2 regions of the Arthrobacter sp. 05L417 genome follow, and region 1 is predicted to be linked to the other one. Evidence: riboswitches for the same ligand, from Rfam matches in the RefSeq annotation. Region 1 holds a riboswitch; the other holds the start of a gene.
What was found. A riboswitch is a leader RNA that binds a small molecule or an ion and turns the genes downstream of it on or off. The one in region 1 is predicted to bind thiamine pyrophosphate.
Positions count from the first base shown of each region.

Region 2: it holds a riboswitch for thiamine pyrophosphate, as region 1 does, so the genes downstream of both, thiC (phosphomethylpyrimidine synthase ThiC) here and AC1DJW_RS10320 (ECF transporter S component) in region 1, are expected to answer to the same signal.

Region 1 covers NZ_JBFTOG010000010.1:63,443-68,691, forward strand. The annotation lists gene AC1DJW_RS10315 (ABC transporter ATP-binding protein) at 1-1,365, opposite strand, end outside; gene AC1DJW_RS10320 (ECF transporter S component) at 1,365-1,994, opposite strand; TPP riboswitch at 2,071-2,207, opposite strand; gene AC1DJW_RS10325 (NUDIX hydrolase) at 2,356-3,129, shown strand; gene AC1DJW_RS10330 (DUF4235 domain-containing protein) at 3,181-3,441, shown strand; gene mnhG (monovalent cation/H(+) antiporter subunit G) at 3,438-3,917, opposite strand; gene AC1DJW_RS10340 (MrpF/PhaF family protein) at 3,907-4,185, opposite strand; gene AC1DJW_RS10345 (Na+/H+ antiporter subunit E) at 4,182-4,748, opposite strand; gene AC1DJW_RS10350 (Na+/H+ antiporter subunit D) at 4,745-5,249, opposite strand, start outside.
Region 2 covers NZ_JBFTOG010000017.1:17,268-22,516, forward strand. The annotation lists gene AC1DJW_RS13780 (VOC family protein) at 124-996, opposite strand; gene AC1DJW_RS13785 (amidohydrolase family protein) at 1,074-2,168, opposite strand; TPP riboswitch at 2,262-2,369, shown strand; gene thiC (phosphomethylpyrimidine synthase ThiC) at 2,365-4,194, shown strand; gene AC1DJW_RS13795 (alpha/beta fold hydrolase) at 4,195-4,944, opposite strand; gene ffh (signal recognition particle protein) at 4,989-5,249, opposite strand, start outside.

The DNA.
Region 1 (5,249 bases):
CACGAGATGCCCCAAGCGCAGCCGCTCCAGCAACTCGTCCACGCGCTCCTCGCCATGGCCAAGATGCTTGGGGCCGAACATCAGCTCGTCGAGCACCCGGCCGGTGACGAACTGGTGCTCGGGCTCCTGGAACACGGTCCCGATGCGGGAGATCAGCTGCTGGGCCTTCCACTTCAACGGGTCAGTGCCGGCACCGTCGCTGAGCCCGACGGCGGCTGTCACCGCCCCGGACACCGGCGCCAACAGCCCCGCGAGAGTCAAAGCGAAGGTCGATTTTCCCGCGCCGTTGGGGCCAGTGATGGTCAGCGCTCGCCCGGCGAACACTTCGGCGTTGAGTCCGGCCTGCACGGGAAGGGGCGGGATGGTTTTGAACCCCCGGCGCCGTGACCGCTCGCGGGACACCGCGAGCTCCTGGGTGGCGAGCAGTAGCTCTCCCCCGCTCCTCGCCGCGGAGCTCCGCGCCCCGTTCCCCGCCCCGGAGCCGGCCGCCGTTCCGGCGCCTGTTCCCGAACGTGGCCGGGTGGCCGGCACGTACCCGGGCACCCAAACGCCCGCAGCAGTGAGCATGTCCCTTGCTTGCGCCAGAACGGTGTCCGGATCGCCGTCCAGGAGCACCGCCGGCGTCGAGACTCCCGTGGAGGAGGAACTGCCCGGCTGGAGCACCACGATCCGGTCCACAAGGTCTTTCCAGACCGAAACCCGGTGTTCCACCACCACCAAAGTGGCGCCGGTCTTGTCGAGGCAGCGGCCCACGGCATCGCGGACCTCCAACACTCCGGCGGGGTCCAGGTTGGCGGTCGGTTCGTCCAGGAGGATCAAGCCGGGCCGCATCGCGAGGATGCCGGCCAGCGCAAGGCGTTGTTTCTGCCCGCCCGAGAGGGCCGACGTCGGGTGGTCGAGCGCAAAGTTGCCGCTCGCACTGCCACCGGCACTACGCCGCAGCCCGACGTCGTCGAGCGCTTCATGGACCCGCTTCCAGATTTCTTCCCGCGGCACGCAAAGGTTTTCGGCGCCGAACGCGACGTCGTCGCCCAGCCGGGAAAGCACCACCTGGGTTTCGGGGTCCTGTTGCATGAGTCCGGCACGGCCCCGCTGGGCCTTCGGCGAAACACCATCCACGAGCAACGAACCGGTCTCGTCGGCGTCGTCGCCTTCCTCGCCCAACACGCCAGCCAGGGCATGCAGGAGGGTCGACTTGCCTGCGCCCGAGGGGCCAAGCAGCAGAACACGCTCGCCGGGACGGATGTCCAGGTCGAGGGCGTGGATGGCCTGCGTGGTGCGGCCGGCGTGCCGCCAGCCCCAGCCTTGCGCGGAAATGGCGGCGGGTCGCACCACGGCAGAGGTGCCGGAATCAGGACTGGGCATCAGGAAAAGACGGGCTCCGAAGCGGCCTTGCGGGACGCGAACGCGCTCAGCACACCGGTCTTGGCCAGGCCGCGGGTCGCGATCCAGGACAGGGCACCGGCAATGACGGCCCCGGAGACCGTGCAGAACACGATGTACGCGAGCTTGTCGACCGGTTCGTAGGCGATGTTCCAGCCCCACGGCAGGAAGGAGTCGTTCAGACCGCAGAACAGGCCCGCACCGGCACCGGCCAGCAGGGACACCGGCAGGTTGAACTTCTTGTACATGAAGGCCAGGAAGATGAGTTCCGCACCGAGGCCCTGGAGCAGGCCCGAGATCAGCACCGTGGTGCCGTACTGCGAACCCATGATGAGCTCACTCGTGGCGGCCACTGTTTCGCAGAAAATTGCCGCACCGGGCTTGCGGACGATGAGCATGCCCAAGACTGCCGGAATCATCCAGCCGCCGGCGATCAGGCCGCTCAGGGGCGGGTAGCCGGCGGACATAGGCGTGGCGACCAGAGCCATCTGGTCCCATGCCCAGAAGATCACGCCACCGGCGATCGAGATCAGTGCCGCCACGACAATGTCCACGACGCGCCAGTTGTAACCAGGCTTGGTGAGGCCCGGCCTTGCAGAAATACCAGTCATTTTGTCCTCCTGAGGAACAGGAGGGGAAAGTGTTCCCCGGTTGCCTGCGAGCGGCCTCCGCCGCGCCGGTTCCGGACACTATGAGAACTCGACTCCCTTGCGCCGGTACTAGCCGGATCAGGTTCGAGGGTCTGCGGCTGTCCGCACTCTCAGCGCCCGTCCTCCGTGCCGCATTGCTGCGAGCCCGACGGCGGCGCTCCCCTGTCGTTATCAATCCACCCTTTTGGGCGTGGTTCAGTTTACACCTTGGAGGGGTTGCGGGCGCGGCGGCAAAAAGCGTTCCGACGGATTCCCCTGGATCATTTGCCGGGCGAGCGCAGTCCGGCCCGGAATGGCGCGGGCGGCCACAGAAACTGGGAGAATGATCCAGCAGAATGTGACACAGCAAGCGGGCAAAGGAGCGGTCTTGGCAGGCATGGGCGAAGCGAACAGCACCACAGTGGCCGAACCGAGGCTCGCCGCGAGCGTGATCCTGCTCCGGGATGCCGCAGTTCCTGGGCGCTCTGGAGACGCGGCGCAGGCTTTGGAGGTGTTCGTCCAGCACCGGGTGTCCACGATGGATTTCGCTGCCGGAATGGTCGTCTTCCCGGGCGGACGAGTGGACCAGGCGGACAGCTCCGGCTGGGACTTCACGGACGACGTCGTCGAGCGCCACGCCGCCGCATGGCACCGGAGCAGCATCGCCGTCGAGCCTTCCTCCGCCCGGTTCAACGCGGGCCGGGTACTGGCGGCCGCGCAGCGTGAGGTGTTCGAAGAGGCCGGGCTGAAGCTCGACGCCGCCACCCTCCGCCCATGGGCCAACTGGGTCACTCCGCCGGACCAGCCCAAGCGCTTCGACACGTACTTCTACCTTGCTTGCCCGGTTTCCGGAGCCGAGCCAAGGCACCAGACCACGGAAGCGTCATCGTCCTTGTGGATGCCGGTCCGCGGAATCCTGGATGCCGAAGCCGCCGGAACGCTCAAGCTCATGCCACCCACGCTGGCGCTACTGGATGAGCTCCTCGCCCTCGGCACGGTGGAAGCGGTGCTGGCCGAAGACCGTGACATTGTTCCCGTGCGTCCAAAGCCGGGAGCCTTGCAGGAGTTCTTCCGGCTGAGGCGCCAAGCCCCATCCGTTGCTCCGGAACTGCCCTGAAGTGGGGTTAGGCTGGGGACGGTCCTGTTTCCACCCGCAAGGAGTCCCGGAATGAACCTCCTCATCAAACTGCTCGGCACCGGCGTGAGCATCGGCGCAGGCTTTGTCGGCACCAAGCTCGTCAACGCGCTGTGGGAAAAAACCACGGGCAACAAGCCGCCCAAGGGACACGACGACATGGAGACGAGCCTCCGCTCAGCGCTGACCTTCGCCCTGATTTCGGCAACTGTCAGTGCCGTCATCCAGGTTCTCGCCGGCCGGAGCACCCAGCGCGCCATCTCCCGCTTCTCGAAGACGCAGGACATCGTCTAGGCTGACGGCCCGCCGTTGACGCCGTTAGGACCTGCGCTCCCGCCGTTGCGGGCGTTCCCAGCGTGGGGCATTGCCGAGCCCGCTTCTTGAGCTTTCTCCGCCGCCCGTTGACCGGCAGCCCGCAGCACCACGGCCTCGAGTTCGTCTGTGCTGAGAAGCTCGGGGTGGAGGTGCTTGGTCCGGTACCCTGCCCGGCCCACCATGTGTGCGGACACGGGCACAGTCAGCAGTTGGAAAATCCAAGCGACCGCGAGGACCGGCCAAACCCACCATTCGCGCATCTGCAGCCCCATGGCCGCCAAGACAAGGAACAGCCCCAGCACTTGGGGCTTGGTAGCTGCATGCATGCGGCTCATGAGGTCCGGGAACCGCAACAGTCCAATTGCCGCGCCCAATGACATCAGGGCACCAACAATCAGCAGTACCGCGGTGACGGCATCGATGACGGCGTCCGCTCCGGTGGCGTTAGGAGTCATTGACTTGTCCCCTCCGGTCGGCCACGAAGCGGGCCACCGTCACCGATCCGATGAACCCGATCAGCGTCAGCGCGACGAGCAGCACGAGGTTGTTGAGGTGCCTGTTGACGGCCATGTCGATGGCCAGCGCGGCACCCAGTATGGCGAGCAGCACGTCTGAGGCGAGCACCCGGTCCAGCAATGAAGGCCCGACGGCGATCCTGTAGATCGCGCCTGCCGCCGCGAGGCTAAGAATCACCGCCGTGACGATCAGCACGATGTCTTTCATGAGCCGGCTCCCCTCGTTGCAGGCCAGCCTTCGGCCTGGAGTGCGTCCAATTCCGTGCGGGTACCCATGATCCGGATCAACGAGGCCTCCGTGTCCTGCACTTCCTTGCGCAGCTTGGCGGTGTCCACATCGTTGCGGACATTGAGCCCGTGGATATAGAGCGTGGACGTCGAGCGGTCCACCTCCACCACCAGGGAACCCGGAATCAGCGAAATCACGTGCCCTGTTGCGGTCACCATGAGGTCGGAGTGGCTACGCAGGGGAACCGCGACGACGGCGTTGGTTACCGAGGGGCCCCGGAAGGCCGCCAAGTACATGACCTGGAAACTCGCGGCCACCACTTTGCCAAGGAACACGACGGCGAAAGGAATGGCCCGCAGCACGTTGAATCGTCCGCTGAGCTCCACTGGAGGCAAGTAGAAGACCCTGGCTACCACCACCGCGATCAGCGCACCGAACACCAGGTTGCCGGGGCTGAAGTCCCGCCAAAGCGCACCCCAAACGACCACCAGCCAGACCAGCAGGGGCAACTCGGTGCGGAACGAAATCCGCTTGCGGCTCACTTGCCACCTCCCTGCGGTACGGCCCCGGTGGGTGCGTCACCCTGCGGTGCCGCGATTCCTGGAACTTTGGCATTCCCGCCGAGCACGGAATGGATGTACGCGGTACGGTCCAGCATCTGTTCCGCGGAGTTTCCGGCCAATTGGAACAGCGGACCGGCGAAGACTGTCAGCGCCACGCCAAAGACCACGAGCGCGGCGGTTGGCCCCACCATGGTCCGCGGAAGCAGCCCGACGGCCGCCGTGTCTTTCAGGACGGCGGCAGGGTAATCCGCATCCTCCGGTTTCCGCCAGAAGGCGCGGTTCCAGACGCGCGCAATTGCCAGCAACGTCAAGAGACTCGTGACCACGCCGCCCACCACCAAGGTAATGGCCAGTGGCGTCCCCAGGGCAATGCCTGCCTGGAGGAGTCCGAGCTTCCCCAAGAACCCGGAGAAGGGCGGGATTCCTGCGAGGTTCATGGCCGGAATGAAGAACAAGAGCGCGAGGAGCGGAGACAGCTTT
Region 2 (5,249 bases), on a different contig from region 1:
TCATTCATTCGTGCCAACGGAGCTGCGGCGTGGCCGAAAAGTGCGCGCCACGCCGTCGAGCCTAAGTGTAACTTGCGAGGGGTCCCCGGCTGAGCGAAGCGAAGTCGGGGAGCAAGTTGGACGCTAGCGGACGGCGACGCGCAGCCGGTTGCGCCACGGGTCCTCGAAGCGCAGCTCCTGGCCGGTGTGGTGGGACGCGATGCCGGCAACCTTGAGGCGATCGGCGAGCGCGCCGACGTCGTCTCCTGACGGCACCTCGATGACCACCTCGCCGAGGCCGAGCGTGTCCTTGCGCGGACCTGCACCGCGGCTGTTCCACACATTCATGGCCATGTGGTGGTGGTAGCCGCCCGCGGAGACGAACAGGGCCTGCCCATGCCAGCCGGCCGTCTGCTCGAAGCCCAGGGTGTCGACGTAGAAATCATGGGCGGTCCGCACGTCGCCCACCTGCAGGTGGACATGCCCGACGCCGGCGCCCGCCTCATGCTGGCCGGTCACCGCCGATTCGCTCAAGTACTGCTGGAGGTAGCGCTGCGGCGGGAGCGGCAGGCTGTCCATGACGACCGAACTACCGTTCCACTCCCAGCCTTCGCGGGGCTTGTCGTAGTAGAGCTCGATGCCGTTGCCCTCCGGGTCGGTGAAGTAGAAGGCCTCGCTGACGAGGTGGTCTGCGCTGCCGACGAAGGCATGGGGTTCGTATTGCGCCGCCGAGGCAACAGTTGCGGCGAGCGATGACTGGTCTTCGAAGAGCAAAGCCGTGTGGAAGAGCCCGGCCTCTCCGCGGCCCGGGATCTGGAGCCCGGAGGCCGGAGCCAAGTGCACCAGCGGCTTGCCGAGCCTGCCAAAGTAGAGTCCGCCATCCTGTTCGGCGACGACGTCCAGGCCCAGCGCCCGCTGGTAGTAGTCGCCCATGAGCTTCATGTCCCCCACTTTGAGCATGACAGCGCCCATGGTGAGTTCGGCAGGAAGGAGATCCTGGCTGGATGTGATGGTCATGTGAAACTCCCGGCTTTCGTGGCGCCGCCCTTCGGCAACCTCTATCTATCTAAATTACTTGAAGCTTCAATTTATTCCTAATGCCCGGCGCTTCTTGAAATGTGTCCCCTCAGCACGGTGCATTGCGGCTTCAGCACGATCTCAAGGGACGCACGGGGATCGTTTGCGTAGAGCACGACGTCGGCACTGGCGCCTTCGCTGATGCCGTCGGCACCCAGCCACTCGCGGGCGGACCAGCAGGCGGCATCGAGGGCGGCTGCCGCCGGAAGGCCGGCCTGGTGCAGTTCCAGAATTTCCTCGCCGATCCGGCCGTGCTTGATGACGCTGCCGGCGTCGGTCCCGGCATACACCCGCACTCCGGCGTCGAACGCCTCGAGGACCCGCTCATGCCGGCGCTCCCACAACGCGATCATGTGGGCGGCGTAACGCGGGAACTTGGTTTCAGCCTGCTTCGCGATGTCCGGAAAAGTCGCAATGTTGATGAGGGTCGGGACGATCGGAACATCCTGGTCCAGCAGCCGCGGAATATGGTGCGGGAGGAGACCGGTGGCGTGCTCGATGCAGTCGATGCCGGCGTCGAGCACGTCGTCGATAGTCCCTTCGGCGAAGCAATGGGCGGTCACCCGGGCCCCCTCGTCGTGTGCCGCCGCCACCGCGTCCTTGACGACGGCGGCCGGGAAGGACGGGCCAAGATCCCCGGCCGAGCGGTCGATCCAGTCCCCGACGATCTTGACCCAGCCGTCTCCGGACCGGGCCTGCTTACGCACCGCCTCCACCAGTTCCTCCGGCTCAACCTCTTCGGCCAGCCCGGGGATGTACCGGCGTTGCCTCGCGATGTGCCTGCCTGCGCGGATGATCCTGGGCATGTCCGTCCGGCGCTGCAGCCAGCGCGTGTCACTTGCGGATCCCGCGTCGCGGATCAAGAGCGTCCCGGCGTTACGATCCGCCGTTGCCTGCAGACGGGCAGTCTCCTCGTCCACCGCTCCACCCTTGCCCAAGCCAACATGGCAGTGTGAGTCGACAAGTCCGGGCGCCACCCATCCGTCCAGGACGACGTCCGGTACGGCAGCAGGCCGCAAAAAGGTCAGCCGTCCGTCGACCGACCAGAGGCCGCGCCGTTCCACGTCCGGCCCGGTGAGGACGGTGCCGCTGAATTCGATGATTTCCGCCATGATTCCACCCTAGACTCCGACGCCGCGCCGGGCCCGGTCACATCTGTCCTCGGTCACATCTGTCTCTGGAACTCTCAGCTGTGGTAGCTTCGTCTACGACCACACGGGGGCCCTTGCAAGGGCTGAGATCGGGCTGACGCAGCCTGCGACCGTTGAACCTGTCCGGGTAATGCCGGCGAAGGAAGTGAGTAATCCTTTGAGCACCAAAGAAACACAGCTGAGCCCTACCCAAAACGGATCGGCCCAAGAGGTGACACAGTCCCTCAAGTCGCATTCCCTCTCGTTCCTTGAAGATGCCGAAACGGGAATCCGGGTTCCAGTGACTGAAATAGCCCTGGAACCGTCCCCGAACGGCGAGGCCAACGCGCCATTCCAGGTGTACCGCACCGAAGGACCCGGTAGTGATCCCGTGGTGGGCCTCGAACCGTTCCGCAGCGGGTGGATCGAAGCCCGCGGCGACACCGAGGCCTACAGCGGCCGCGAACGGAACCTTCTCGACGACGGCAAGTCTGCCGTGCGCCGCGGCGCCGCCTCCGCGGAGTGGAAGGGCGCACAGCCGGTGCCCCGCCGCGCCGTCGACGGCAAGACCGTGACACAGATGCACTATGCCAAGCAGGGCATCGTGACGCCCGAAATGCAGTTCGTGGCACTACGCGAAAACTGCGATGTTGAACTGGTCCGCAGCGAAGTCGCCGCAGGCCGGGCCATCATCCCCAACAACATCAACCACCCCGAATCCGAACCGATGATCATCGGCAAGGCGTTCCTGGTGAAGATCAATGCCAATATCGGCAACTCGGCCGTCACCAGTTCCATCGCCGAGGAAGTGGACAAGTTGCAGTGGGCAACGCAATGGGGCGCCGACACGGTCATGGACCTGTCCACGGGCGACGACATCCACACCACCCGTGAGTGGATCATCCGCAACTCCCCCGTGCCGATCGGCACCGTGCCCATTTACCAGGCCCTCGAGAAAGTCAACGGCGAAGCGAACAAGCTCACGTGGGAAATCTTCCGCGACACTGTCATTGAACAGTGCGAGCAGGGCGTGGACTACATGACCATCCACGCCGGCGTGTTGCTGCGCTACGTGCCGCTCACCGCCAACCGCGTCACGGGCATCGTCTCCCGCGGCGGCTCCATCATGGCGGGCTGGTGCCTGGCCCACCACGAGGAAAACTTCCTCTACACCCACTTCGACGAGCTCTGCGAAATTTTCGCCAAGTACGACGTCGCGTTCTCCCTCGGCGACGGCTTGCGCCCGGGAGCGACGGCGGACGCCAACGACGCCGCGCAGTTCGCCGAGCTCGACACCCTGGCCGAGCTGACGCAGCGGGCGTGGGAATTCGACGTCCAGGTCATGGTGGAAGGACCCGGCCACGTTCCCTTCCACTTGGTGCGGGAAAACGTGGAGCGCCAGCAGGAGCTTTGCAAGGGCGCTCCGTTCTACACCTTGGGTCCCCTGGTCACCGACGTCGCTCCGGGCTACGACCACATCACCTCGGCCATCGGCGCCACGGAGATCGCACGCTACGGAACCGCGATGCTCTGCTACGTCACCCCGAAGGAACACCTGGGCCTGCCAAACAAGGACGACGTCAAGACCGGCGTGATCACGTACAAGATCGCCGCCCACGCCGCGGACCTTGCCAAGGGACACCCGGGCGCCCACGAACGCGACGATGCCCTCTCCAAGGCCCGCTTCGAGTTCCGCTGGCGTGACCAGTTCGCCCTGTCATTGGATCCAGTCACGGCCGAAGCGTTCCACGACGAGACCCTCCCCGCCGAACCGGCCAAGACGGCGCATTTCTGCTCCATGTGTGGCCCGAAATTCTGCTCCATGCGCATCAGCCAGGACATCCGCGACGAATACGGCTCCGCGGATTCCCAGGCAGCCATCGCGGAAATGTACAGCGGGATGCGCGAAAAGAGCGAGGAGTTCCTGGCATCCGGCGGAAAGGTCTACCTGCCCGAACTCGAGGTTCCCGCAGGAAAACGTGAGGCGACGTCAGGAAGCCTGAACTGATCAGGAAGCTTGGACTGACCCGGCGCGGCTGACATCCGCGATGAAGGAGCGGATCATCCGGTCTCCTTCAACTGAGTCATGAGGCCGGTGTCCTCCAGCCGCAACGCGGTGGAGGGCACCGGTTTCCTGCAGGTAGCCGGCGATCTCTTCGTACAGGGGTTCCCAACCACCGGTCAGGACAAGCGTGGGAACGCCCGGCACAATGTGCAGGGGCGCTTCCCACGGCGGCGCTTGGAGCCGCAGGCGTCGCGCGGTACGCCTGGCCTCCGGAGTGCTGAGGACTGCAGCCTCCGAGGAAAACGCCCGGCGGACGAATTCACGTTGGTAATCGTCGTCGCTGAGTTCGCGCCGGATCGCGAACAAGGGCTCCATCAGTGCCCGGTAAGCCGCGGTGGCGGGCAATTCAGCAGTCAAGGAAAGGCACGCCGGTTCAACCAGCACGAGGGAGCGGACCAGGTCCGGCCTCTCCACCGCAGCCAGCATGGCGGAAATCGCGCCTTGGGAATGCGCCACGACATGGCCTCCACGCGCGGGGCCGGCCGCCGAAGCGGCCTCCCGAGCTCCGAGGCACTCGAGGATAATCTCCACATCGGCTGCAACATCGGATTCCAAAGGCTCGGCCTGCGCATCAAAGCCGTGGCGTTTCAGGAACAGTGCATCGTATGCCAGCGCCATGCCATGCTGTTTCGGCCACGCGGCAGCGCCGAATGTGCCTGCTCCATGGACGAACACGACGCGCTGCTTTTGCATCCCCCCAGCCTATGGCACGGGGCCGACAACCTCCGGCGGGAGCGCTACTTGCCGAGGAACTTATCGAAGCCCTTGGGCAGGTTCAGCTGCGAGGGGTCGAAGTCGCCGGAAGGCTGGCCGAATGCCGCCCCGGTGCGAACGGCGTTCGCCCGCTTGTTCTCGGCGTCGCGCAGTTCCTGGGCCGCCTTGGCGGGGTTTCCGGAACGGGCCTTCTTCTTGGGCGCGCTCTTGCTTGCCTTGCGGGAACCGCCACCGAGGCCGGGCATGCCAGGCATCCCGGGCATGCCTCCGCCCTGGGCCAGCTT